DNA from 3 places in the Arthrobacter sp. NicSoilC5 genome. Region 2 is predicted to be linked to each of the others. Evidence: riboswitches for the same ligand, from Rfam matches in the RefSeq annotation. Region 2 holds a riboswitch; each other region holds the start of a gene.
The links. A riboswitch is a leader RNA that binds a small molecule or an ion and turns the genes downstream of it on or off. The one in region 2 is predicted to bind thiamine pyrophosphate.

Region 1 (3,267 bases), 340 kb from region 2:
TCAGCTCGATGTTGTGCGGGTTCAGGATCCCCAGTCCGGTGCCGATCGGGGCGCCCAGCGGCATGACGGCGGTGGCGCCGAGGTTCTCCAGCCGCAACGCAAGCACGGGGTCGTCATTCGTGTAGGCGAAGACCTTGAACCCGCGGTTGACCAGCTGCTCCGTGGCGTCCACGAGTTCCACGGCGTCCGGCAGGAGGGTCTGCTCGTCGGCGATGACCTCCAGTTTCACCCAGTCGGTCTCCAGGGCCTCCCGCGCCAGTTCGGCGGTCAGGACCGCATCCCTGGCCGTGAAGCAGCCGGCCGTGTTGGGCAGCACGCGGATCCCATGGTCCACCAGCAGCTGGAACAGCGAACCGGTTTCAGCAGTGGAGTACCGGCGCATGGCCACCGTGGTCAGGGCGGTGCCGGAGGCCAGCAGCGCTGCGCCCAGGCCGTCCAGGCTGGGTGCCCCGCCCGTGCCCATGATGAGCCGGGATCCGAGGGCGACGCCGTCAATCACCAGGGCGTCGGCGGCGCCCGCGTTTCCGGCGGGGTTGATGGTGCTGGTTTCGGTCATGGCGTCAGCCTCCCTGTACTGCAGTGACAAGTTCAATATCGTCGCCCTCGGCGAGCGCGGTGGCGAACCATTGGCTCCGCGGCACCACCTGGGCATTATGTGCGACGGCGACGCCCAGTTTCCCGCCGTCCGTCGCCTGTCCGTTGGGTGCCAGCGGGCGTCCGGTGACTTGGCTGACGAGCGTGGTGATGGAGGCGCCGTCGGCCACCTCGTGCGTGTTTCCGTTCAGGGTGATGTTCACGCTGTCTCCTTGATGTGGGGTGTGGTGGCGGCTGCCGCCGGCCGGGAGAACCGCTCCGGGCTGAAGGGCGACCAGCGGGAATCTGATGTCCCGTCCAGCAGTGCCGTGCAGATGGCGGCTGCGGCGGGGGTGAGCAGGACGCCGTGCCGGAAGAACCCGGTGGCGATGATGAGTCCCGGGACATGCCCGGCGGCAGGGTTTCCGGACCCCGGATCCACCGGCACGCGGCCCAGCAGGGGCGCGTTGTCGGGGGTACCGGGGCGGGCCCGGGCGGTGCACTCGAGCAGTTCCAGTTCAGCGACGGCGGGCACCAGCGCCTGAGCGTCCCGCAGCAGCTGGTAGACGCCTCCGGCGCTCACGGCATCGGAGAGCGCGTCCTCGCGCTGGGTTGCCCCGATCACCACGGTCCCGTCCTGCCGGGGGACGATGTAGACGGGGACTCCGTGCACCAGCCCACGAACCGTGGAGGTCACCAGGGGCTGGAGGTGCTGCGGAACGGCGAGACGGAGTATGTCCCCGTGGACTGGGCGCAGTGGCAGGTCGAGGCCGTCGGGCAGGCCGCCAAGGTCCCCTGCCTGCAGGCCGTTGGCCACGATGGTTTCCGTTGCCAGGACGGTGCCGCCGCCGGCGAGGCTGGCACCGGCAACCGTTCCGCCCTCCCACAGCAGGCCGGTGGCCCGGTCCGGCACGGCATACCCGTCCACCGCGCCCGCGGCGGCCAGCTCCGGGGACGTCAGTGCAACGCCCGCGAGGGCCAGCCGCAGGGCCGCCACCAGGCGCCGGGGGTCCACTTGGTGGTCCGCGGGTGTGTCCAGGGCACAGGCGATGGCGGGGCTGAGGAGCGGCTCGCGTTTGCGGGCTTCGCGCACGGCCAGGGGCTCCACCCCCAGTCCGTTGGCCTGTTGTACCGCGCGGAGGTCCATCAGCGCGCGGCGGTCCGCGGCGTCGGCACCCACGGCGAGTGTCGGCGTCGTCAGGTATCCGCAATCCGCCCCCGTCGCGCCGGCGATCCCCGCGGCGAACCCTGGCCAGCGGGACGACGCCTCAAGCATCAGTTCCAGGAGGTCCTCCTCCTGGTAGTGCAGTTCGCTGACCGGGGCCAGCATGCCCGCGGCGGCCCAGCTGGCACCGTTTCCGGGTGCGTCGTCGATCAGGGCAACGGAGCGTCCGGAACGCTGCGCCTCCCAGGCGATGCCGTGGCCCACCACTCCCCCGCCGATGACGGCGACGTCGGCCCGGACAGTGGAGTTTGCGCTGGCGCCTTCGGGCCCGGGGAGACTGTCAACGGGGTTGCGCATGTGGTTCCTTCCCTACGCCGGCATTAACCGGATCAGGTCAAGCGGTCGGCTCTGACGCCCTCTCAGCCCGGCGCTTTATGACAGCTGCCGCGGGCTCCCGCAGTACCAGCCCAGTTTAGAGGAACTAGGCTTGCAGGCATGAATGTGTCCGCCTCATCCCTGCCCGCCGGCCCCCACGCCCCAGCCTCCGCTGCCCTCCCCGCCGAAGTTGCCAACGCCGGCCACATTGACGCCCTCAAGGCAGCGCGCCTGTACCTCTGCACCGACGCACGGACTGCGCGCGGCGATTTCGCGGACTTCGTTGACGCCGCGTTTGCCGGCGGCGTGGACATCATCCAGCTGCGCGACAAGACCATCGAAGCCGCAGAGGAACTGGACCTCCTGGCGGTCCTGAAGGAAACAGCGGTACGCCATGGCCGGCTGTGGGCCGTCAACGACCGTGCGGACATCGCCGTGCTGTCCGGGGCGCCGGTGTTCCACATCGGCCAGAAGGACCTTCCGCTGCCGGCAGCGCGGACGCTGGTCAACGGCAACGCGGCCATTGGGCTCTCCAGCCACACCACTGACCAGGTGGACGCCGCTTTGGCCGCAACGGTGGGGCCGTCCGGGCTGGACTACTTCTGTGTGGGTCCGGTCTGGGCCACGCCCACCAAACCCGGCAGGGCCGCCGTCGGCCCTGAACTGGTGGCATATGCCGCCGAAGCCTCCCGGCAGGCCGGAGATCCCGTGCCATGGTTTGCCATCGGCGGCATCGACCACGGAAACGTCCGTGACGTGGTGGAGGCCGGTGCCGGCAGGATCGTGGTGGTCCGCGCCATCACCGAAGCACCCGACCCCGCAGCCGCCGCCGCCTCCCTTCTCGACGCGCTGGACGGCACCGGCTCCTGAGCCTGCTTAATTCCGGGACTTGGGGATACGCTGATTTTTGTGTCACATCATCGGTTGGCCCCCAACGTCCATGACCACAAGAACGCCCTGGAAGAGGCGCTGGGCCTGCTGCGGACGGAACTTGAACTGCCGGGACCGTACCCCGCCGAAGCAGTGGAAGACGCCCGCGCCGCCGTCGCCGCGCTGAAACTGCCGTCCTACGACCTGACCGCCGTCGGATTCGTGACCATCGATCCGGCGTCGTCCACGGACCTGGACCAGGCAGTGTTCATCGAACCGGACGG
Region 2 (3,267 bases):
GACGGTCGCGGCCAGGGAGGCCTGGTCCTCGAAGAGCAGCGCGGTGTGGAACAGGCCCGCCTCTCCCCTGCCGGGAAGGTGCAGTCCGGGAGCCGGCGCAAGGTGGACCAACGGCCGGCCCAGGCGGCCAAGGTAGAGCCCGCCGTCCTGCTCTGCCACCACCTCAAGGCCCAGCGCACGCTGGTAGTAGTCGGTCATGACCTTCATGTCGCCCACCTTGAGCATCACGGTGCCCATGGCGAGGTCGGCAGGAAGAAGATCCTGGCTGCTGGCTGATGCGGTCATTGAAGGCTCCTTGCATTGGCGGCCGTCCCATTGGCGGCCTGTCACCTATTAAAATTACTTGAAGCTTCAATTTATTCCAAGTCCCCGGGAACCGTTTGTCAGCGAATGATCCGCCCGCCCAGCACCACGTGCTCCAGCGCCGTAATGGTCTCCGGTACAGCCCGCGGATCTTCCCGGCATACGACGACGTCGGCGCGGGCCCCCTCTTCCACTCCATCCGCTCCCAGCCAACTGCGTGCTGCCCAGCAGGCGGAGTCGAGGGCCGCGTCCATGGGGAGGCCGGCGCCGTGCAGGGCGAGGATTTCGTCGGTGATCCTGCCGTGCCGGATCACGCTGCCGGCATCGGTGCCGGCAAAGATGCGCACACCCGCTGCGTGGGCTTCCGCCACCCGCTCGAGCCTGCGTTCCCATAAGGCGCGCATGTGGGCTGCATAGCGCGGGAATTTCGCGTCCGCCTGGGCGGCAATGTCGGGGAAGGTGGCGATATTGATGAGCGTGGGCACGATCGGTACGCCCTGCTCCACGAACCGGGGCAGGTGGCGGGACAGGAGCCCGGTGGCGTGCTCGACGCAGTCGATGCCGGCGTCCAGCACCTGGTCCAGGGTGTCTTCGGCGAAGCAGTGCGCCGTCACCCTGGCGCCTTCGTCGTGCGCCGCCTGGACGGCATCGCGGACGACGGCGGCGGGAAACGATGGCGCCAGGTCACCGGCGCTGCGGTCAATCCAGTCACCCACCAGCTTGACCCAGCCGTCGCCGTCGCGCGCCTGCTTGCGGACGGCCTCCACGAGGCCGTCCGGTTCAACTTCCTCAGCGAAGCCGCGCAGGTAACGGCGCGTCCGGGCGATATGGCGCCCGGCACGGATCAACACCGGGAAGTCCCTGCCACCCTGCATCCAGCGGGTATCCGCCGGCGAGCCGGCATCCCGGACCAGGAGGGTTCCGGCGTTGAGGTCCGCCTGCGCCTGGTCCCTGGCGGCTGCGGGCTCCACGGGGCCCGCGGGGCCCAGGCCGATGTGGCAGTGGGCGTCCACGAAGCCCGGCAGGACCCAGCCGTCGAGTACCCGGCCGGGAGGAGTGTCCGGCTTGTTGAACGTGAGCCTTCCGTCCACCGACCAAAGTCCATGCCGCACCCGGTCCGGCGCGGTCAGGACGGGTCCACGGAAGTGGATGATGTCTGCCATGGGGCTCCTTTCGATGCCCGGTCAGGCTAGCACCGCAATTATGACAAGCCTGGTTCAGGGGCCTGTGGTAGCTTCGTTCCTGACCACACGGGTGCCCTTGCAGGGGCTGAGATCGGGCTGACGCAGCCTGCGACCGTTGAACCTGTCCGGGTAATGCCGGCGAAGGAAGTGAGTATTCCCTTGAGTACGCAAAACACGCAGTTGAACCCTGCCCTGCTGCCGTCCGCCGGGGAGCCCGGCGACACATCCGTTCCGCAGGTAACCCAGTCCCTGAAGTCCCATTCCCTCGCCTACCTTGCGGATGAGGCGTCCGGGATCCGGGTACCGGTGACGGAAATTTCCCTTGAACCATCACCCAACGGCCAGCCGAACGCACCCTTCCGGACCTACCGGACTGCCGGACCCGGCAGCGACCCCGTCCGCGGGCTGCAGCCCTTCCGCGCAGAGTGGATCGCCGCGCGCGGGGACACCGAACCCTACGGCGGCCGGGAGCGCAACCTGCTCGACGACGGCCGCTCGGCCGTGCGCCGCGGTGCTGCCTCCGCGGAGTGGAAGGGCGCACAGCCGGTGCCACGCCGCGCCGTCGACGGCCGGACGGTGACGCAGATACACTATGCCCGGCAGGGAATCGTGACGCAGGAAATGCGCTTCGTGGCGCTGCGCGAAAACTGCGACGTTGAGCTGGTCCGCAGCGAGGTTGCTGCCGGCAGGGCCATCATCCCGAACAACATCAACCATCCGGAATCCGAGCCGATGATCATTGGCAAGGCTTTCCTGGTGAAGATCAACGCGAACATTGGCAACTCCGCGGTGACGAGTTCCATCGCGGAGGAGGTGGACAAGCTGCAGTGGGCCACCCAGTGGGGTGCCGACACCGTCATGGACCTCTCCACCGGCGACGACATCCACACCACGCGGGAGTGGATCATCCGCAACTCCCCCGTGCCGATCGGGACGGTGCCGATCTACCAGGCGCTGGAAAAGGTCAACGGCGAGGCCAACGCCCTCACGTGGGAGATCTTCCGCGACACCGTGATCGAACAGTGCGAGCAGGGTGTGGACTACATGACCATCCACGCCGGCGTGCTGCTCCGCTATGTCCCGCTGACGGCCAACCGGGTGACCGGCATCGTCTCGCGCGGCGGCTCCATCATGGCCGGCTGGTGCCTGGCCCACCACCAGGAGAACTTCCTGTACACGCACTTCGACGAGCTGTGTGAAATCTTCGCCAAATACGACGTCGCCTTCTCCCTGGGTGACGGCCTCCGCCCTGGTTCCACGGCGGACGCCAACGACGCCGCGCAGTTCGCGGAGCTGGACACGCTCGCCGAGCTGACGCAGCGGGCCTGGGGGTACGACGTCCAGGTGATGGTGGAGGGGCCCGGCCACGTTCCCTTCCACCTGGTCCGTGAGAATGTGGAACGGCAGCAGGAGCTGTGCAAGGGTGCGCCCTTCTATACCCTGGGCCCGCTGGTCACCGACATCGCTCCCGGCTACGACCACATCACGTCGGCAATCGGCGCCACCGAGATTGCCAGGTACGGGACCGCCATGCTCTGCTACGTCACGCCAAAGGAACACCTGGGCCTGCCCAACAAGGACGACGTCAAGACGGGTGTCATCACCTACAAGATCGCGGCGCACGCGGCGGATCTGGCCAAGGGCCACCCGGGGGCGCACGAACGGGACGACGCCCTGTCCAAGGCACGGTTCGAATTCCGCTGGCGCGACCAGTTCGCCCTGTCCCTGGATCCTGTGACCGCGGAGGCGTTCCACGACGAGACGCTTCCCGCTGAACCGG
Region 3 (3,267 bases), 1.5 Mb from region 2:
CCAAAAAGGACGTCGGCAACGGCATCGCTGGTCATGGCAATCCCGGCGGCCAGGTCGGCATCACCGGCGGCCTGGCGTGCGGCGGCACGAAGGGCGGCTTCGAAGGGTTCCTCGATCAGGCGCCGGACCCTGATCAGGGCAGGTTCCCACTCCCAGGCGTCGCTGACCCCGTCCAGGCCCGAATAATGCAGTTCGTAGAGGCAAAAGAGGGACAGCTGGATGTCTTCGCCGGCGATGATGTCACCGGTTCGGGCCACCTGCCCCGCGACCAGCCAATGCAGCCCGTCCAGCTCGGGCGTGGCTGCATCAGGGGCCTTGGACAGGGCCGCAAAGAGGGCGCTGCTGATGGGGCCTCTGGTGTCCGGGATTCTCATGGTGCTCCTTGGTTGCCGCGCCGGTTCCGGGAAGGGACGCCGAAGGTGCTCCCATTCCCTGTGGTGGTCGTACCCCGGGGACAACATAGTAAGCATGATTACTAATGAAAGCTAAGCGGCCTGGTGCCGCCTGGCATGTACGGGTGCTTGTCCCGCTGCGCCTGGTCAGCCAGGGCTGGTTGGCCGGCGCTACTCGTCCAGCGCCGACCCCAGGATGTCGCGCAGTGCCTCAACCACCAGTTCGTGGTCCTGCAGCTGCGGCAGTCCGGACACCGCCACGGAAGCCACCACCCCAACGCCCGTGACGTGGATCGGAAACGCGCCCCCGTGTGCCGCATAGCGGGACTGGTCGAACCAGGCGTTGTCCTCGATCCGGCCGCCGCCCAGCCGGCCACGCAGTCCCACCAGGAGGGAGGGTGCCTCGTACCGGAGGGCAGTGCGCTGCTTGGCCCGGATCCAGTGGCCGTTGTCAGGCGTGGCGCCAGGAAGTGCGACATGGAACAGCACCTGCTCACCCTTGGCGATGTCGATGGCGATGGGCAACGACCGCTCCTTGCCCAGTTCAACGAGGAGCAGGCCAAGGTTCAACGCATCGTCCAGCGAGAAGCCGGGGAACTGGAGCTCCCGGACCTCCGCCTCGATGCGGGCAATCTGCGCCTCCAGTGAGCCCTCCGGCTGGGCGTCGCTGGAATCAGGATCGAACCCGGTCACATCCGGTGGATTGGCGGTCATGGCCCTCAATCTACTCCTGCCAGGTGTAAACTTGACCACGCCCAACTGGGCGAAATTAACAGCGTTACCCAACCACAAAGCAACACTAAAAACGACAGGGGAGCGCCGCCGTCGGGCATCCTGGCACAGGCCGGGCACCGCAGGTGGGCGCTGAGAGTGCGGACAGCCGCAGACCCTCGAACCTGATCCGGTTAGTACCGGCGCAAGGGAGTCGAGTTCTCAAAGTGTCGCGGATGCACGGCCACAGGCCCGCAGCCGGGTCCACTTTCCCCTCCTGTTTCCCAGGAGGATCACATGAGTACTGCAGCAATCAAGAAGACCACCAGTAAGTCCTGGCGCGTCGTGGACATCGTCGTCGCCGCCCTGGTGGCCATCGCGGGCGGTGTCATCTTCTGGGCATGGGACCAGGGGGCCGCCGCACTGTCCGCCCCCATGAACGCCGCCTACCCGCCCCTGACCGGACTGCTCGCCGGCGGCTGGATGATTCCCGGGGTGCTGGGCATGCTCATCATCCGCAAGCCCGGAGCCGCCCTGTTCTGCGAGACCGTAGCCGCCACCGGCGAACTGCTGATGGGTTCCCAGTACGGCGCCTCGGTCCTGTTTTCGGGTTTCATCCAGGGCCTGGGCGCGGAAATCATTTTCGCGATCTTCGTCTACCGCAAGTTCAACCTGCCTGTATCGCTGCTGGCCGGCGCCGCGGCAGGGTTCTTCTGCGGCCTGAATGACTCGTTTGCCCCGTGGGGCTGGAACATTGCCTACTCCGGCGCGGACAAGCTCGCCTACATCGTGCTGACCACCCTTTCCGGGGCCATCCTGGCGGGCGCTTTGTCCTGGCTTGCCACCCGCGGCCTGGCCCGCACCGGCGTGCTGAGCTCCTTCGCGTCCCGTAAGGCTGCCACGGAGCCTGTCTTCTCCTGATGGCACCCTCCCAGGACGCCTCCGGCACGATCCAGCCTGCCGCCATCGCCGCCCGCGGCTGGGGATGGCGGCACGCCGGACGGGCCAAGCCCGCCGTCCACGGCCTTGACCTGGACATCGCCCCCGGGGAGCGGGTGCTCCTGCTGGGGCCCTCCGGCGCCGGAAAGTCCACGCTGCTGCACGCCCTTGCCGGCGTCCTGGGAGACATAAACGACGACGGCGAGGCAGGCGACGCCGACGAGTCCGGTTCGCTGCTGGTTGACGGAGCCCCGCCCCGGGCACGGCGCGGCCGCGCCGGTCTCATGCAGCAGGACCCGGAGACCCAGGTGGTCCTGTCGCGGGTGGGGGACGACGTCGCCTTCGGCGCCGAAAACCTTGCGGTGCCCCGCGACGCCATCTGGCCGCGCGTTCACGAGGCACTTGCCGACGTCGGGCTCGCCCACCTCCCGCTGGACCACCCGACGTCGGCCCTCTCCGGCGGCCAAAAGCAGCGCCTGGCGCTGGCGGGCATCCTGGCGATGCGTCCCGGACTGATCCTGCTGGACGAGCCCACCGCCAACCTGGACCCGGACGGCGTGCTGGAGGTCCGCGACGCCGTGGCCCGCTCCCTGGACAAAACCGGGGCGACGCTGGTGGTGGTGGAGCACCGGGTGTCCGTCTGGAAGGACCTCGTGGACCGGATCGTGGTCCTGCAGCCCGGCTCCGCCGCGGATCCTGCAGTGCTCCTGGACGGGCCGCCGGACCGCGTCCTTACGGAGGCGCGGAGCATGCTGGCCGCAGCGGGCGTCTGGGTGCCCGGGTATGTGCCGGCCACACGCGCCCGCGCCGCCGTCCCGGCTCCCGGTGCAGGCAGCCTCCTGCTGGCCGCGGAGCAGCTGGGCGTCTCCCGCGAACGCCCCCGCCGCAAAGGCTTCCGGAAGATCCCGCCGGTCCCGGTCCAGGAAGGCGTGTCCGCGCAGATCCGTGCCGGGCAGGCCCTTGCCATCACCGGCGCCAACGGTGCCGGCAAGTCCACGTTCGCGCTGACCCTCGCAGGGCTGCTTGAGCCGGTGTCCGGAAAAGTGTCCGCGACGCTGGACCTCAGCCGCGGTGCCGGCATCGACCCGTACAAGTGGAAGGCCGAGCAGCTGATTTCGCGGGTGGGCACGGTGTTCCAGGAGCCGGAGCACCAGTTCGTCACCGGAAAGGTGCTTGACGAGCTGCTCTTCGGCCCCCGGCACCTGGGGCACGGCGAGGACCGGGT

Region 1: another riboswitch for thiamine pyrophosphate. It lies ahead of LDO22_RS06985 (FAD-dependent oxidoreductase); the one in region 2 lies ahead of thiC (phosphomethylpyrimidine synthase ThiC).
Region 3: another riboswitch for thiamine pyrophosphate. It lies ahead of LDO22_RS12315 (ECF transporter S component); the one in region 2 lies ahead of thiC (phosphomethylpyrimidine synthase ThiC).

Annotation. Positions count from the first base shown of each region.
Region 1 is NZ_AP024660.1:1,503,795-1,507,061, forward strand. Features, by position in the region: gene LDO22_RS06975 (thiazole synthase) at 1-556, opposite strand, end outside; gene thiS (sulfur carrier protein ThiS) at 561-797, opposite strand; gene LDO22_RS06985 (FAD-dependent oxidoreductase) at 794-2,095, opposite strand; TPP riboswitch at 2,088-2,206, opposite strand; gene thiE (thiamine phosphate synthase) at 2,234-2,983, shown strand; gene LDO22_RS06995 (RNB domain-containing ribonuclease) at 3,023-3,267, shown strand, end outside.
Region 2 is NZ_AP024660.1:1,163,424-1,166,690, forward strand. Features, by position in the region: gene LDO22_RS05505 (VOC family protein) at 1-285, opposite strand, end outside; gene LDO22_RS05510 (amidohydrolase family protein) at 384-1,466, opposite strand; TPP riboswitch at 1,544-1,651, shown strand; gene thiC (phosphomethylpyrimidine synthase ThiC) at 1,668-3,267, shown strand, end outside.
Region 3 is NZ_AP024660.1:2,616,931-2,620,197, reverse strand. Features, by position in the region: gene LDO22_RS12325 (iron-containing redox enzyme family protein) at 1-374, opposite strand, end outside; gene LDO22_RS12320 (heme-degrading domain-containing protein) at 564-1,106, opposite strand; TPP riboswitch at 1,193-1,333, shown strand; gene LDO22_RS12315 (ECF transporter S component) at 1,401-2,024, shown strand; gene LDO22_RS12310 (ATP-binding cassette domain-containing protein) at 2,024-3,267, shown strand, end outside.